2 regions of the Thauera sp. WH-1 genome follow, and region 1 is predicted to be linked to the other one. Evidence: predicted binding sites of a transcription regulator. Region 1 holds the regulator's gene; the other holds the start of a gene.

Evidence for each region. The regulator FliA, encoded in region 1, starts transcription of late flagellar genes. The targets are predictions, from matches to a motif close to CTAAAGTTNNNNNNNNNNNNGCCGNTA.
Region 2: the regulator FliA is predicted to act here: its motif matches at 3,957-3,983, upstream of motA (flagellar motor stator protein MotA).

What each region holds. Positions count from the first base shown of each region.
Region 1 is NZ_JBLQGP010000013.1:46,423-53,913, forward strand. Features, by position in the region: gene parC (DNA topoisomerase IV subunit A) at 1-1,695, shown strand, start outside; gene motD (flagellar motor protein MotD) at 1,760-2,611, opposite strand; gene ACMV5O_RS13580 (flagellar motor protein) at 2,651-3,391, opposite strand; gene ACMV5O_RS13585 (RNA polymerase sigma factor FliA) at 3,424-4,194, opposite strand; gene ACMV5O_RS13590 (MinD/ParA family ATP-binding protein) at 4,320-5,108, opposite strand; gene flhF (flagellar biosynthesis protein FlhF) at 5,110-6,627, opposite strand; gene flhA (flagellar biosynthesis protein FlhA) at 6,786-7,491, opposite strand, start outside.
Region 2 is NZ_JBLQGP010000015.1:89,015-96,505, reverse strand. Features, by position in the region: gene ACMV5O_RS14990 (chemotaxis protein) at 1-876, opposite strand, end outside; gene ACMV5O_RS14985 (chemotaxis protein) at 887-1,855, opposite strand; gene motB (flagellar motor protein MotB) at 1,949-2,947, opposite strand; gene motA (flagellar motor stator protein MotA) at 3,026-3,880, opposite strand; gene flhC (flagellar transcriptional regulator FlhC) at 4,089-4,652, opposite strand; gene flhD (flagellar transcriptional regulator FlhD) at 4,664-4,981, opposite strand; gene ACMV5O_RS14960 (putative bifunctional diguanylate cyclase/phosphodiesterase) at 5,130-6,881, opposite strand; gene ACMV5O_RS14955 (diguanylate cyclase) at 6,881-7,491, opposite strand, start outside.

The sequences.
Region 1 (7,491 bases):
TGCCACCTGATCCGCCACCCCGAGGCCACGCTCGAGGACGTGCTCGGCATCATTCCCGGCCCCGACTTCCCCGGCGGCGGCCAGCTCATTTCCCCGCCCGAGACGATCCGCGAGGCCTACGCATCGGGCCGCGGCAGCCTGCGCCTGCGCGCGCGCTGGAAGATCGAGGAGCTCGCCCGCGGCCAGTGGCGCGCGATCGTCGACGAGCTGCCGCACGGCGTCTCCGCCGCGCAGGTGCTGTCCGAGATCGAGACCCTGACCAACCCGCAGCCGCGCGCGGGCAAGAAGGAAGTCTCGCAGGAGCAGAAGAACCTCAAGCAGCTGGTGCTCGGCGTGCTCGACACCGTGCGCGACGAGTCCAGCGACAAGGCGCCGGTGCGCATCGTGCTGGAGCCCAAGTCCAGCCGTCAGAACCGCGACGAGTTCATGGCGGTGCTGCTCGCCCACACCAGCCTGGAGACCTCGGCCTCGGCCAACATGACCATGATCGGGCGCGATGGCCGGCCGCAGCAGAAGAACCTGGTGCAGATCCTGCGCGAGTGGATCGACTTCCGCTACGTGACGGTCGAGCGCCGCACCCGCCACCGCCTGGACGAGGTCGACCGCCGCATCCACATCCTCGAGGGCCGCATGATCGCCTTCCTCCACATCGAGGAAGTGATCCGCGTGATCCGCGAGTCGGACGAGCCCAAGCCGGCGCTGATCGCCGCCTTCGGGCTGTCGGAGATCCAGGCCGAGGACATCCTCGAGATCCGCCTGCGCCAGCTCGCACGGCTGGAAGGTTTCAGGATCGAGAAGGAGCTCGCCGAACTGAAGGACGAGCGCGCCGGCCTGCAGCACCTTCTCGACAGCCGCGCGGCGATGACCAAGCTCCTCCTCAAGGAGATCCAGGACGACGCGAAGAAGTACGGCGACGACCGCCGCACCCTGGTCGAGGCCGTGGCCGCAGTCGCGCCGGCGGAGATCTCGGTGCCGGACGAGCCGGTCACCGTGATCGTGTCGAAGAACGGCTGGGTGCGCTCGCGCCAGGGCCATGGCATCGACCCCGCGGGCATCACCTACAAGGCCGGCGATTTCGGCTTCGCGGTGATCGAGACGCGCACCACCTGGCCGCTGATCGTCATCGACAGCAACGGCCGCGCCTACACGGTGAAGGTGTCCGACCTGCCCGGCGGGCGCGGTGACGGCGCGCCGATCACCACCCTGGTCGAGTTCCAGGACGGCGGCAAGCTCGCGCAGGTCGTCACCGACACCCCGGACTCCGTGTATTTCTTCGCCAACAGCGGCGGCTACGGCTTCCTGTGCGGCGTCGCGGACGCCACCAGCCGCCAGCGCGCCGGCAAGGCCTTCATGAGCCTGGAGAAGGGCGAGAAGGTGCTGACACCGGCCAAGGTATTCGGCGACTGGATCGCCGCGGCGTCCGAGAACGGCCGCCTGCTCGTCTTCCCGCGGCCGGAAATGAAGACCCAGAGCGGCGGTCGCGGCGTGATCGTGATGGCGCTCGACGAAGGCGAGAGCCTCGCTGCGGTCGCCGTCCCCGCCGATGATGCGGTGCTGACGGTGGAAGGCACGGGCCGCGGCGGCAAGGCGGTGGCGATCGAGCTCAAACCCGCCCAGCGCGAGCCGCTGCGTCACCGCCGCGCGCGCAAGGGCGCGCCACTCACGCCCAGGATCAAGCCCGAGCGCATGCGCTGACGCATCGCGCGCCCGTGGGCGCGCAGGCTGCGCCTGCAGGTCGCTGCGGGAACGCCGCGCCTCCTCAACCTTCTGCTGAAGCCGGGGGCGGAAGAGGCAGGATGGAGCGGATCGGATCGTCCGCCGGGATGGAGGTCGGCCCAGCGGGCGCAGTGTCCGCGGCGCGCGACTCGATCAGGATGGTGACGCGCCGGTTGCGCCCCCGCCCCTCCTCGCTGGCGTTGTCCGCCACGGGGCGCTGGTCGGCATAGCCGGCAGCCGTGAGGCGATCGGCGCGCACACCGTTGTCGATGAAGAGGCGCGCCACGGTCGACGCGCGCACGGCGGACAGCTCCCAGTTCGACGGGAAGCGGAAGGTGCTGATCGGCAGCGCGTCGGTATGCCCCTCGACCGTGATCGGGAACTCGGCCGGCGCCAGCACCTCGGCCACCGCCTGCAGGGCGGCCACCGCAGGCGGGCCCAGACTGGCCTCGCCCGGCGAGAACAGCAGGCTGGCATTGATCTCGACGCTGACTCCGAACGCGCCCTCGGTGACATTGACCTGTCCCGCCTGCGTCAGCGGCGACAGCACGCGCCGGATCTCGTCGGCCATGTTGCGCATGCGCTGCGCGGTCGCGCGCCGGCGCGACTCGGCCTCTTCATCGATCGCAGGCGTCGCGGGCGGGGTGATCGGCCGCGGCGGCGTCACCACCGTAACCGGCGGCAGCACGATCTGCTCGCCACTGTCGTTGATGGTGACGTTGCGAAAGGCCTGCACCAGCGAGTCGGACAGCACGCGGTACTTGCCCTCGTTGATCGAGGACAGGGAGTACATCACGACGAAAAAGGCGAACAGCAGCGTGATGAAGTCGGCATAGGACACGAGCCAGCGCTCGTGGTTGTCGTGTTCCTCGTCGAGCTTGCGCCTGCGCCGCATGATCTGCCCTTTGCTGGTCTCTCGCGCGTCGGCCTGCGCTCAGACCACGTAGCCCTGCATGCGGCTGGCGATGATGCGCGGATTGTCGCCGTTGGCGATGCCCACCAGCCCGTCGACGAACATCTCGCGCTGCGTGGTCAGCGTGATGATGTGGGCGGCGAGCTTCTTCGCGATCGGCAGGAAGACGAGGTTGGCAAAGCCGACGCCGTAGATCGTGGCGACGAAGGCGACTGCAATGCCGGCGCCGAGCCGCGACGGGTCGGACAGGTTCTCCATGACATGGATGAGACCCATCACCGCCCCCAGGATGCCGATCGTTGGCGCATAGCCGCCTGCGGCCTCCCAGATCCGCGCCGACTGGCGCATCTGGTTCTCCCACACGCCGATCTCCACCTCCAGCACCTCGCGCAGCCGGTTGGGCTCGACGCCATCGACGAGCAGCTGCAGCCCCTTGCGCATGAACGGGTCGGGCAGCGCATCGATCTGGTTCTCCAGCGTGAGCAAGCCTTCCTTGCGCGCCACATGGCTCCAGTTCTCGACCTGGTCGATGACGCCCTGGGAGTTCATCGCCGGCGGCACGAACACCCAGCGCGCCATGCGCATGCCGTCTACGAAGGTGCGCAGCGGGCTCTGCAGCATCACCGCCCCGAGCGTGCCCCCCACCACGATGAGGAAGGCCGTGGGCTGCACCAGCGAGGAGATGTGGCCGCCTTCGAGCACCTGGCCGATGACGATGGCCGCAATGCCCAGGGTGAGGCCGACGAGGCTGATCTTATCCATGACGAGCGCCAGGCGCGGGCCTTGCCTTCATGTCAGTTGGGTGCCGAACTCTTGGGCGGGCGTCCGCGCCGGCGCGCCGGCGGCACCACCGTGCCGCCCTCGAACAGGCCGGCACGCAGGCGCGCCACCGCCTGGCTGTGCAGTTGGCACACGCGTGACTCGGTGACGCCGAGCACCTCGCCGATCTCGCGCAGGTTGAGCTCCTCGTCGTAGTACAAGGCCATCACCATCTGCTCGCGCTCGGGCAGGGAGCCGATCGCCGCCACCAGCCGCTGGCGCATGTCGGCGTCCTCGAGCAGGTCGAGCGGGTTCGCGCCCTCCTGCACCAGATGGCGCTCGAGATAGTCGTCGTCCTCGTCGCGGTTGAAATCTTCGAGATAGACGAGCTGGTGGCCGCGCGCCTCGTGCAGCATGTGCTGGTACTCCCCCAGCGCCACGCCGAGCGCCTCGGCGAGTTCGGTCTCCGAGGGCTGACGGCCGAAGCGCTGCTCGAGGGCGTGGATTGCCGCCTCGATGCGCCGCATGTCGCGGCGCAGGCTGCGTGGCAGCCAGTCGTTCTCGCGCAGGCCGTCGAGCATCGCACCGCGGATGCGCTGCACCGCATAGGTCTCGAACTGCGCGCCCAGGCCCTCCTCGTACCGACCGAGGGCATCGAGCAGGCCCATCAATCCGTTCTGGATGAGGTCATCCACGTCCACACTGGCCGGCAGCTTGGCCATGAGCTGAAAGGCGATGCGCTTGACCAGCGGGGCGTAGGCTTCAACGAGGTTGCTCTTGTCGAGCGTGCCGTTCGCGTCATACATCCATTCGACCTGTATCTTCTGGCGACGCGAGCCGGTGCTCGCGCTGGCTCCGGGAATCGGAGTGCGCGATTTTCCCGCACCGGGGCCGGGATTACCAGCGGGATAATTCACGCCCCTGTCACGACTCATGGGCGCGGCGCCCGTGGCGCGCGGGCGATGGCATCGATTCGCCGCATGAAGGCGGCGCCCACATCACGCCCGGCGGACCGCAGTGGCTGCTGCAGGGCAGAGGCGATGTCGTCGCGCTCGAGCTCGCCCAGCCAGGCCAGTGGTACGCCGACATGGCGGCGCACGAGGGCCTCCAGGCTGGCGAAGAAGGCCTGCGCGTCGGCCCGCCCGCGCGCCCGGCACACCGCGACATGGACCGAGCCCGCCCCGGCCGCGGCCAGTCCCTTGATCGTCTGGTAGGCCTCGGTCGCGCCACTCGCGCTGGCTTCGGCCAGCACCAGCCGACGTGGCGCCGCATGGACGAAGGGCGAGGGCTGGGCGGCGCCCTCGCAGGCGCTGTGGATCAGCACGAAACCGGCGTGCCTGTGCAGGAGGCGCAAGGCCTCGACCAGGCAGGCGCGGCGCGCATCGTCGAGCAGGGGCAAGGCGAGCGCGGCGGCTGCGGCCGGTACCCGGCCGAGCAGCCCCGGCGCCGGCTGCAGCACATTGCCAAGCGTGGTATGGCCGTCGAGCAGCTGCAGCAGATCCACCCCGGTGCCGACGCCCAGTGCCTCGCCCAGCGCCTCGTCGCCCTGGGCTTCGTCGAGGATCAGCACCCGCTCTGCGCGACCGGCGATGCGGTGGGCGGCCAGCACGGCGTTACGACCACGGTGACGGCCGCAGGCATACAGCGCCACCACCAGCGGCGGCGCCCGGCGGAACAGGCGCCGCAGGCCTGCGGCCTGGTCTTCGCGTCCGTCGAGCATGTCAGGCTCCCGCGCCGGCCGCGGCCAGCAACATGCCGGCCTCGTCGCCGCTCAGGTGCCAGGGCGACTCGCCCGCGTGCTCGCGCAGCGCGCGATGCAGCAAGTAGGCACGATTGGGCAGGTGCAGATCCTCGGGCACGCGCTGGCCGTTGGTCAGGTAACGGATGTCGAGGGCATGGCGCACGGCGACGTCGAGCGCCGGCGCCAGAGCAGCGGCCTCGTCGACCTTGGTGAAGATGCAGCCGGCCAGATCCGGCCCCGCGTAGGCCCGAACCACATCGTCGAGCGTGTCGCCGCGCGCCGTGGCATTGAGCAGCAGCAGGCGACGCACGTCACCGGCGCCGGCGAGCATGGCCGCCTGCTCGCCGACCAGCCGGTCGCGCTGGCTCATGCCCATGGTGTCGATCAGCACCATGTGCTTGTTGCGCAGGCTGCCCAGGGTCTGGCGCAGGTCGGCGGCGTCGCGCACCGAGAACACCGGCACGCCGAGGATGCGGCCATAGATGCGCAGCTGTTCCTGGGCGCCGATGCGGTAGCCGTCGGTGGTGATCAGCGCCAGCTTGCCCGCCCCGTGGCGCACCACGCAACGCGCGGCGAGCTTGGCCGTGGTGGTGGTCTTGCCCACCCCGGTGGGCCCGACCAGCGCGTACACGCCACCGCGGTCGAGCAGGTCCTCGTCCGAGGCGCAGGCACGCATCATGCTGTCGAGGGCGCTGCCCACCGCCTCGCGCGCCTCGGTGCGGCTCGCTTCCTCGGCCACCGCCTCGGCCAGCTTGCGCGCGACCAGTGCGGAGAAACCGGCCTCGAGCAATTCGCCCAGCATCGCCGCCCGTGCCGGTGCGTGGCGGCGGGTCTCGCCCCAGGCGAAGCCGGCGAGCTGGCGCTCGATCATGCCGCGAATACCCGACAACTCGGCCATCAGGCGGGCATTGGTCTCCTGCAGCTCGCGCATGCGCGCGCTGCCGAACTCGTCGGCGGCCGCAACCGGATTCGCGCGCCCGGAGAACACCGCCGGCCCGCCCGCCGCCATGGGCTCGCGGCGCGCGCCCGACACCGCCGTGCGCAACTCGGCGTCGCGACCGCGCATCGCATAGTCGGCGGTCTCGATGCGCGGCGGGTTGAAGGGACGCACCACCGGCCCGGGCACGGCAGCAGCGGCCGGACGCGCCAGGTTGCGTGCTGCGCTCGCCGCCAGCGCCGACAGGCTGACCTGGAAATCGCTGTCGCCGGCGGTGCTCGTCGGCCCGCCGGCAAAGGCATCCGGCACCGCGGCCTGCGACACCGGCCGTGCGGCTTCAGGACGCGGCGCCGTCGGCACGGCCTGGCCGGCCGCCCGCGCGTTGACGGCTGCGCGGTTGGCGGCCTGCAGCGCCCCCACCGCCTCACCCGGTAGGGCGAGGATCTCGACCCCGCCCTCGACCGCACGGTTCGACAGCACGATCGCATCGGGACCGAGCGCCTCCTTGAGCGCACGCAGCGCTTCGCGGGCGGTGGGGGCAAAGTAGCGTTTGACGTTCATGGCGATTCTCCCGGCGGTCACGATCGACCCCTGCTTGATGAGAATTATCGCCACCGGCCGTCAATTGCCTGGAGCCGAATAACGCGCCTTTACCCCGCCTATTCGCCCCTTCTGCTGCGACCGACCGACAGCCCGCGCCGCGCCCCCTCCCCTGGTCCTCAGCCCTGCGCGCCCACCATCGCGGTGACCCGGATGGTGCGCGTCTCGGGCACTTCGGAATTGGAGATCACCTTCAAACTCGGCACCGCGCGGCGCAGGAAGCGCGACAGCAGCATGCGCAGCTGCGAGGGCACGAGCAACACCGGCGGCAGGCCGATGTCCTCCTGGCGCTGGGCGATCTGCGCAGTCTGGCGCAGCAAGGTGTCGGCCAGGCCGGGCTCGATCGCCCCGCCCTCGCCGCCCGCGCTCATCGCCTGCAGCAGGATGCGCTCCAGGCCTGGCTCGAGCGCCATCACCTGGACCTCGGCATTGCCCGGGAACAGGCTCTGGATGATCGCGCGCCCGAGCGCCTCGCGCACCTTGGTGGTGAGCTGCACCGGGTCCTGCGTGCGCGGCGCATGCTCGGCGAGCACCTCGATGATGCTGCGCATGTCGCGGATGTTGACGCCCTCTTCGAGCAGCGTCTGCAGCACCCGCTGCACCGTGCCGATCGGCAGCATCTTGGGCACGAGGTCCTCGACGAGCTTGGGCGACTCCTTGCCGACATGGTCGAGCAAGGCCTGCGTCTCCTGGCGGCCGAGGAGCTCGGCGGCATGGTTGAGGATGACGTGATTGAGATGGGTCGCCACCACCGTGCTGGCATCGACCACGGTGTAGCCGAGCGCGTGGGCCTGCTCGCGCTGGCTGGCGTCGATCCACACCGCC
Region 2 (7,491 bases), on a different contig from region 1:
CACTCCGACGCGCTTGCCCATGGCGCGGTTGGCCTCGGACGACAGCGAAGAGTGCATGACGACGGGAATGCCGCTGAAGCGGGGGTCGGCCTTGATGTTGCGGGTCAGTACATAACCATCCATCTCGGGCATCTCGGCATCGACCATGATCAGGTCAATCTCGTCGATCACGTGCCGCCCGCCCTGCTCGGCATGGGTGGCGATGCTGTCGAGCCGGTTCCAGGCCTCGAGCCCGTTCTGCGCATGCTTGTGACGCACGCCGAGCTTGTCGAGCACTTCGGCGATCTTGCGCCGCGCCACCGCCGAGTCGTCGACGAAGAAGACGTTGACCTCGTGGCCGTTGCCGAGCGGCGCAATGTTGCCGACCACCGCGTCACCAAAGGTATTGGCAAGGATGGTCTCGACGTCGAGGATGGACACCAGGCGACCGTCGGGCAGCTCGGTGATCGCGGTGATGAAGCTCTGCGTGCCGGGGGAGACGTTCTCGGGCGCCCTCACCCTGTCCCAATCCACACGGATGATGCGGTCGACCGAGTCGACCAGGAAGCCGAGCGTGCGCTTGCTGTATTCGGTCACCATCATCGCCCCGCCCAGCGGCGCGTCAGGCGGCACGAGATCGAGGATGCGGCCCAGGGCGAGCACCGGGATGACGTTGCCGCGCAGCGAGATCAGGCCCTCGACGCCGACCGGCATGTTTGGAGTACGGGTGATGAACGGGGTCTTCGATACCTCGCGCACCTTGAACACGTTGATGCCGAAGTTCTCGCGCGTGCCGAGCGAGAACAGCAGGATCTCCATGCGGTTCGAGCCGGCCAGCGTGGCGCGGCCCTCGACGGAGTCGAACAGGGCGCTTTCTTCGTGCTGTGTGTTGTGCATGCGGGCCTCCTCAGCCGCCTTGCTCGCTGCCGTGCGCGCCCAGGCGGCGCACCAGCGTCTGTGCCAGGCGTTGCGGCTCGAACTTCGGCACGTATTCGTCCACCCCGACCGAGCGGCCGAGTTGCTGGTTCGACATCCCCGACAGCGAGGAATGCATGATCACCGGGATGTCGGCAAAGCGCCGGTCGGCCTTGATCTGGCGGGTGAGCATGTAGCCGTCCATTTCCGGCATCTCGACGTCGGTCAGCACGAGGCTGACGAAGTCGGACACCTTGCGCCCAGTCGCATCGGCATGCGCGGCGACCTTGCGCAGCTCGTCCCAGGCCTGGCGGCCATTGACCGCGCCGACGTGGCGCAAGCCCATCGCGTCCAGGGTCTGCACGATCTGCCGCCGCGCCACCGAGGAGTCGTCGGCAAAATACACCACATGCTCGTCGGCGCCAGGCACAGGCGTGATGTCGCGAAACAGGAACTCATCGTCGTAGTTGGACGTTTCGGACAACACCTTTTCGACGTCGAGCATCATCACCAGGCGCGCGTCGGCCAGTTCGGTGACGGCCGTCACCAGGCCACCGAGCTTGGCCGACAGCATCTCCGGCGGCACCCGCATCTGCGACCAGTCCAGGCGCAGGATGGTGTCGACCGCCTCGACCAGGAAGCCCTGGGTATGGCCGTTGTACTCGGTGACGATCATGATGTCGCGCGGGCTGTCGTCACCAATGCCGACGTAGCGGCCCAGATCGACCACCGGCACCAGGGCGCCGCGCAGGCTGACCATGCCCTGCACCGCGGCAGGCATCTCGGGCGCGGCGGTGATCGGCGGCGTACGCATCACCTCGCGCACCTTGAAGACGTTGATGCCAAAGGTCTCTCGCCGACCTGTGCGCGGATCGGCGCCGAGCGTGAACAGCAGGATCTCGAGCTTGTTCGTGCCTGCCAGCCGGGTGCGGGCGTCGATGTTCTTGAGTAGTTCGGACATGTTGTATTCCGCTTCGCGGTCGTGTGCGGGCGCACCGATTCGGCGCCATGGAATCAATATCGGCCGCCGACGCCCCTACTTGAGCACCGATGTTCAGCGCACCGGCGCGCCGAAGAGGTCACTCACCGCCGGCCTGCCCTCGCCCGGCGGCTCATCGCCAGCGGGCGCCCCCGCCCCGCCGACGTCGATCGGCCGGCCCGGGTTGCGCATGGCCTCTTCCGCCTGCCGGTTGAGCACCACGATGCTGATGCGGCGGTTGGCCGGATCGAGCGGGTCGTCCGCGTTCAGGTGCGCGGTGTCGGCGAGGCCGAGCACGCGCAGCAGCTTGCCGGGCTCGAGCCCGCCCGCGACCAGCTCGCGGCGCGCGGCATTGGCCCGGTTGGACGACAGCTCCCAGTTGGAAAAGCCGCGCTCGCCCCCGGCGTACTGCGCCGAGTCGGTGTGCCCGGACATGCTGATGCGGTTGTCGACGTCATTGAGCGCACGGGCGATCTCGCGCAACAGCTCGCGTGTGTAGGGGCGCAGGTCGGCGCTCGCCGAGGTGAACATCGGCCGGTTCTGCGCATCGATGAGCTGGATGCGCAGGCCCTCGCTGATGATGTCGAGCAGGATCTGGTTCTTGAACTGGCGCAGCGAAGGATTGGCCTCGATGATCGCCTCGAGCTTGCCCTTGAGGTCGATCAGGCGCGCCCGCTCGCGGCGCTGGGCGATGCGCGCAAGGTCCATCTCGTCGACGTTCTGCGCCCCACGCGAGGCGGCCTCGAAGTTGATCGCGCGCGTGCTCGGCACGTCGCCACGCTTGACCTGCCCCACCGAACGCGTCAGGTCCTCGCCACCGCCCTTGATGATGCTCGAGCTGTCGCCGGTGCCACTGCCGCCTTCGAGCGTCATCTTGAGCGGGTTCTGAAAATAGTCGGCAATGCCCTCGAGGTCGCCTTGCGCCGTCGAGCCAAGCAGCCACATCAGCAGGAAGAAGGCCATCATCGCCGTCACGAAGTCGGCGTAAGCGATCTTCCACGCACCGCCATGGTGGCCGCCGCCGCCCTTCTTGATGCGCTTGACGACAATCGGCTGCTGGGTGTCGTCGCTCACGGCGCGCTCCTCCCTGTCCCGCCGGGTCGCGTCGGCTCAGCCGCAAGAAGGGTCGCTCGAACTGGCTTCATGCGCGCCTCAACCCTTGCGGTTCTTGATTTCCTGCTCGAGCTCGGCAAAGCCCGGGCGGTCGGTGGCGTACAGCACCTTGCGCCCGAACTCGACCGCAACCTGCGGCGCGTAGCCGTTCATGCTCGCCAGCAGCACGACCTTGATCACCTGGTAGATCTTGCCGCTCTCCTCCACCTTCTGCTCGAGCTGGCTGGCCAGCGGGGAGACGAAACCGTAGGAGACCAGAATGCCGAGGAAGGTACCGACCAGCGCGCCGCCGATCATCTTGCCCAGCACGGCCGGCGGCTGGCCGACCGATCCCATCACGTTCACCACCCCCATCACGGCGACCACGATGCCGAACGCGGGCACGGCGTCGGCGACCTTGGCCACGATGTGCGGCGCCTGATGCGCCTCCTGATGATGGGTCTCGATCTCCATGTCCATCAGGTTCTCGATCTCGAACGCGTTCAGGTTGCCGCCAACCATCATGCGCAGGTAGTCGGTCATGAACTCCACCGCATGGTGGTCGGCCGTCACGCTCGGGTATTTGGAGAAGATCGGGCTGGCATCCGGGTTCTCGATGTCGTTCTCGATCGACATCAATCCTTCCTTGCGCACCTTGGCCAGGATCTCGAACAGCAGCGCGAGCAGATCGACGTACAAGGCCTTGTTGTAGCGCGAGCCCTTGAGCGCCATCGGCAGGCCCTTGAGGGTTGCCTTGATCGCCTTCGGCCCGTTGCCGGCGACGAAACCGCCGATCATCAGGCCGAAGATCGCGACGTACTCGAGCGGCACCCACAGGGCCAGCAGGCTGCCGTGCATCGCATAGGTACCCAGCGACGCCAGCAGCACGATAACGTAACCAATGATCAGGAACACCAGTGACTCCAGAAGGGTCGGCCGCGAAACCGGCCTGCCACGCAGCAGGCCGCGGAGCTGCGGCATCTGACGGTCTTAACGACCGGCCCCGGCAAAACTTGAACCCCGCCCATCGCCCGCGCCCGGGGAGCCAAAATGACATGGGCCGCGCTGTTTCCAGTGCGGCCCATGTCAGGCGATTGGGAGCGTGGCTTGCGTCGCGCCGGTCTCAGGCCGGCACTCGCTGCCGGGTGCGCGACACCGCCTTGCGTGCGGTCTTCTTGCGCGCGGAGCCGGCACGCGAGGGCATGTTGCACAAGCCACACACGTAGGCATGCACCGGGTCGTGGGCGTGAGCGACGAACTGCCCGCCACAGCAGGTGCAGGCGCTCAACTGCAGCAGGTCGGCATCGAAGAAGCGCACAAGGGTCCATGCCCGGGTCAGGCTGAGCACCGGCTCCATCGCCGCACCCTCGATGTGATCGAGGTAGAGGTGGTAGGACTTCAACGTCGCCTCCAGGCCCTGCACCCCGCCGCGACCGGTGAAGAAGCGATGGAAACCCATGAACAGCGAGGAATGCACATTGGGCTGCCAGGTCATGAACCAGTCGGTCGAGAACGGCAGCATGCCCTTGGGCGGCGAGACGCCTCGCACTTCCTTGTAGACCTTGAGCAACTTCTCGCGACTGAGGCGCGTCTCGACCTCGAGCATCTGCATGCGCGCGCCGAGCTGGACCATTTCGACTGCGAGCCGAACGTCCTCTGCCTCTGCGATGACGGTCTTGTTCTTCATGGGGGGCCTCCTCAGGCCGCTTCTTCAGCTGCCTTGCCCGCAGCGAGGATCGCGGCGTGCAGGCTTGCGCTGGTGGCGTCGCGCCCCTCACCCGCCATCAGCCGGGCCAATTGCGCGTCGTCGAAACGAAAGCAGGGGATCAACATCTCGCTGCTCGCCATGCGCACCAGCTTCGCCGGCGACATGGACTGGATCAGATCGGCCAGGCCGTCACTGATGCCGAGCCGGAACAGAGCCGTCGCCCGGTCACTGCGGAGCATCTGCTGGGCGAGCATCAGGTAGGCGAGATTCAGTTCGCGAATTTCGGCCTGAAAGTCTGGACGGTCCATGGTTTCCAATCCCCTTCAGGGATCAATGACACTGAAGTTAAAGTAAATTCTCAGCAACGGCAAGTTACAGAATCACCGGAACCGTGCTTTTTGCCACAGCAGCTGTGGCCTTGCAGCAACAGCACCCGACCGAAGCCGGAAACAACAGTCACCGGTCGGGCGTCAGCGAGCCGAAGCGGAACGCCTCGGCGACCAGCGGTCGGCCATAGCGGAATCCCTGCAGCGCGTCGCAGTGCGAGGCCTGTAGCAGCATCTCCTGCGCGGCCGTCTCCACCCCCTCGGCCACTACCCGCAGGCGCAGACTGTGCGCCATCGCGAGGGCTGCGCGCACGATCGCGCTGGCGTCGGCGTCGCGATCGACGTCGCTCACCAGGGCGCGATCGATCTTGATCACATCGATCGGCAGCCGGCGCAGGTAGGCGAGCGAGGAATAGCCGGTGCCAAAGTCGTCGATCGCGATGCGCAGGCCCAGGGCCTTCAAGGCACGCAGGCAGCGCGCCGCGTGCGCGCAATCGCTCATCAGCGAGCTCTCGGTGATCTCGAGCACGAGACACGAGGCCGGGAAGCCACTTCGCGCCAGCGCCGCCTCCACCTGAGCGTAAAGGCCAGGTTGCGCAAACTGCACCGCGGACACATTCACCGACATCTCGAAATCCGCCAGCCCCGCACGGTGCCAGCGCTTGCCCTGCATGCAGGCCTCGGCCAGCACCCATGCGCCGATGTCCGCGATGAGGCCGGTCTCGTCCGCCAGCGCAATGAAGCGGTCGGGACCGAGCAAGCCGTGCACAGGGTGCTGCCAGCGCAGCAGGGCCTCGGCGCCACGGGCGTGACAGCTCGCGGCACCGACGATGGGCTGGTAGTGCAGGCGCAGTTCGTTGTGGGCAAGCGCCGAGCGCAGATCCCGCTCGAGCGCCAGCGCGAAGGCCGACGCCCGGCTCTGGGCTTCACGATGAATGCGCACGCAGTTGCCACCCGCGCGCTTGGCCTCGGCCAACGCGACTTCGGCCTGCATCAGCGCATCGACGGCAGGGACGTGGCCGGCGTCGAGCAGCGCGACGCCGACGCTCGCATTCAGCGTCAGGCCACCGGGCACGCTGGCGAAGGGTCGCTCGGGGACGCGCAGCAGGCAGCGCGCCAGCAGCTCGGCCTGGCCCTCGTCGACCACGCCCGGCACGAACACGCCGAAGCGGTCGCCGCACAGCCGTGCCAGCATCGCGCTCGGCGGCACGACCTCCACCAGCCGCCGGCCGAGCTCGCGCAGGACCTCGGTGCCGACCTGATAGCCGAAGCCGACGTTGACCCGCATGAAGCGATCGAGGTCGAACACGATCAGGATCGCGCCGGTCGTGCGGCCGCTGCGCTCGCGGCATTCGAGCCAGTCGGCGACCCGGGCACAGAAATGGGCCTGATTGGACAACTGGCTGAGTCCGTCGAACAGGCTCAACGCGCGAATTCGATCCTCCGCCCGGCGCACGGCGGCACGGTCGGCCTGGGCGAGCAGTTCGCGCTCGATGACCGCGAGCAGGCGCGCATGGTCGCCCTTGAAGACGAAATCCCGCGCCCCTTCGTACATCGCCCCGACACCCTCGCCGGGCGTCATGCGGCCCGAGTGCAAGATGAAGGGCAGATCTCTGCCGCTGCGTTGCAAGACCGCCAGCGCGCGCCGGCAGTCGAAGCCCTGCAGGACGTGATCGCACAGGACGAGGTCCCACGCCGTCGTCGCGAGCGCGGCCGCCATGTCGATCGCATTGTCGACCCGCATCCACGACAATCGCATGCCACGGCGGCCCAGTTCGGCCTCGACCAGCAGCGCATCGTCCTCACAGTCGTCGACGATCAGCACGCGCGGCGTCGAGCCACGCTCGGGCAGTGCCAGCGCATCACCCGGCGCGAATCGCATCACGTGGCCGCCCTGCCGGCCTGGAGCGCAACGACGCGATTGCGGCCCCGCTGCTTGGCCACGTAAGCGCCCTGGTCGGCCACCTTGATCAGCGCATCGACATTGGCCATCTCCGCCTCGCGCTCGGCAATGCCGATGCTCACCGTCATCTCCAGCTGCGGCCCACCGGTGTCGATCAGCCGTGACTCGGCCGCCACACGCAGGCGCTCGGCGACGGTCAGCGCCGCACGCAGATCGGTATCGGGGCAGATGACGAGGAACTCGTCGCCGCCGGTGCGGCAGATCACGTCCTGCGCCCGCACCGCCTCGCGCAGCAATTCGGCCGACTGACGCAGGGCGATGTCGCCGACATCGTGGCCATAGGTGTCGTTGATCGCCTTGAACCCATCGAGGTCGATGACCATGGCCGCCAGCGGGCGACCGTGCCGCGCCGCCGCGGCCCACTCCATCTGCATGGACTCGAGGGCATGGCGACGGTTGGGCAGACCGGTGAGCGGGTCGGTCAGGGCGGCCTCCTGCAGGCGGCGATTCGAGATCGCGAGCTCGGCGGCGAAGTTGCGCAGCTCCTCGCGCTCATGCTCGAGCTCGTGCTGCAGGGCCAGCATGCGCA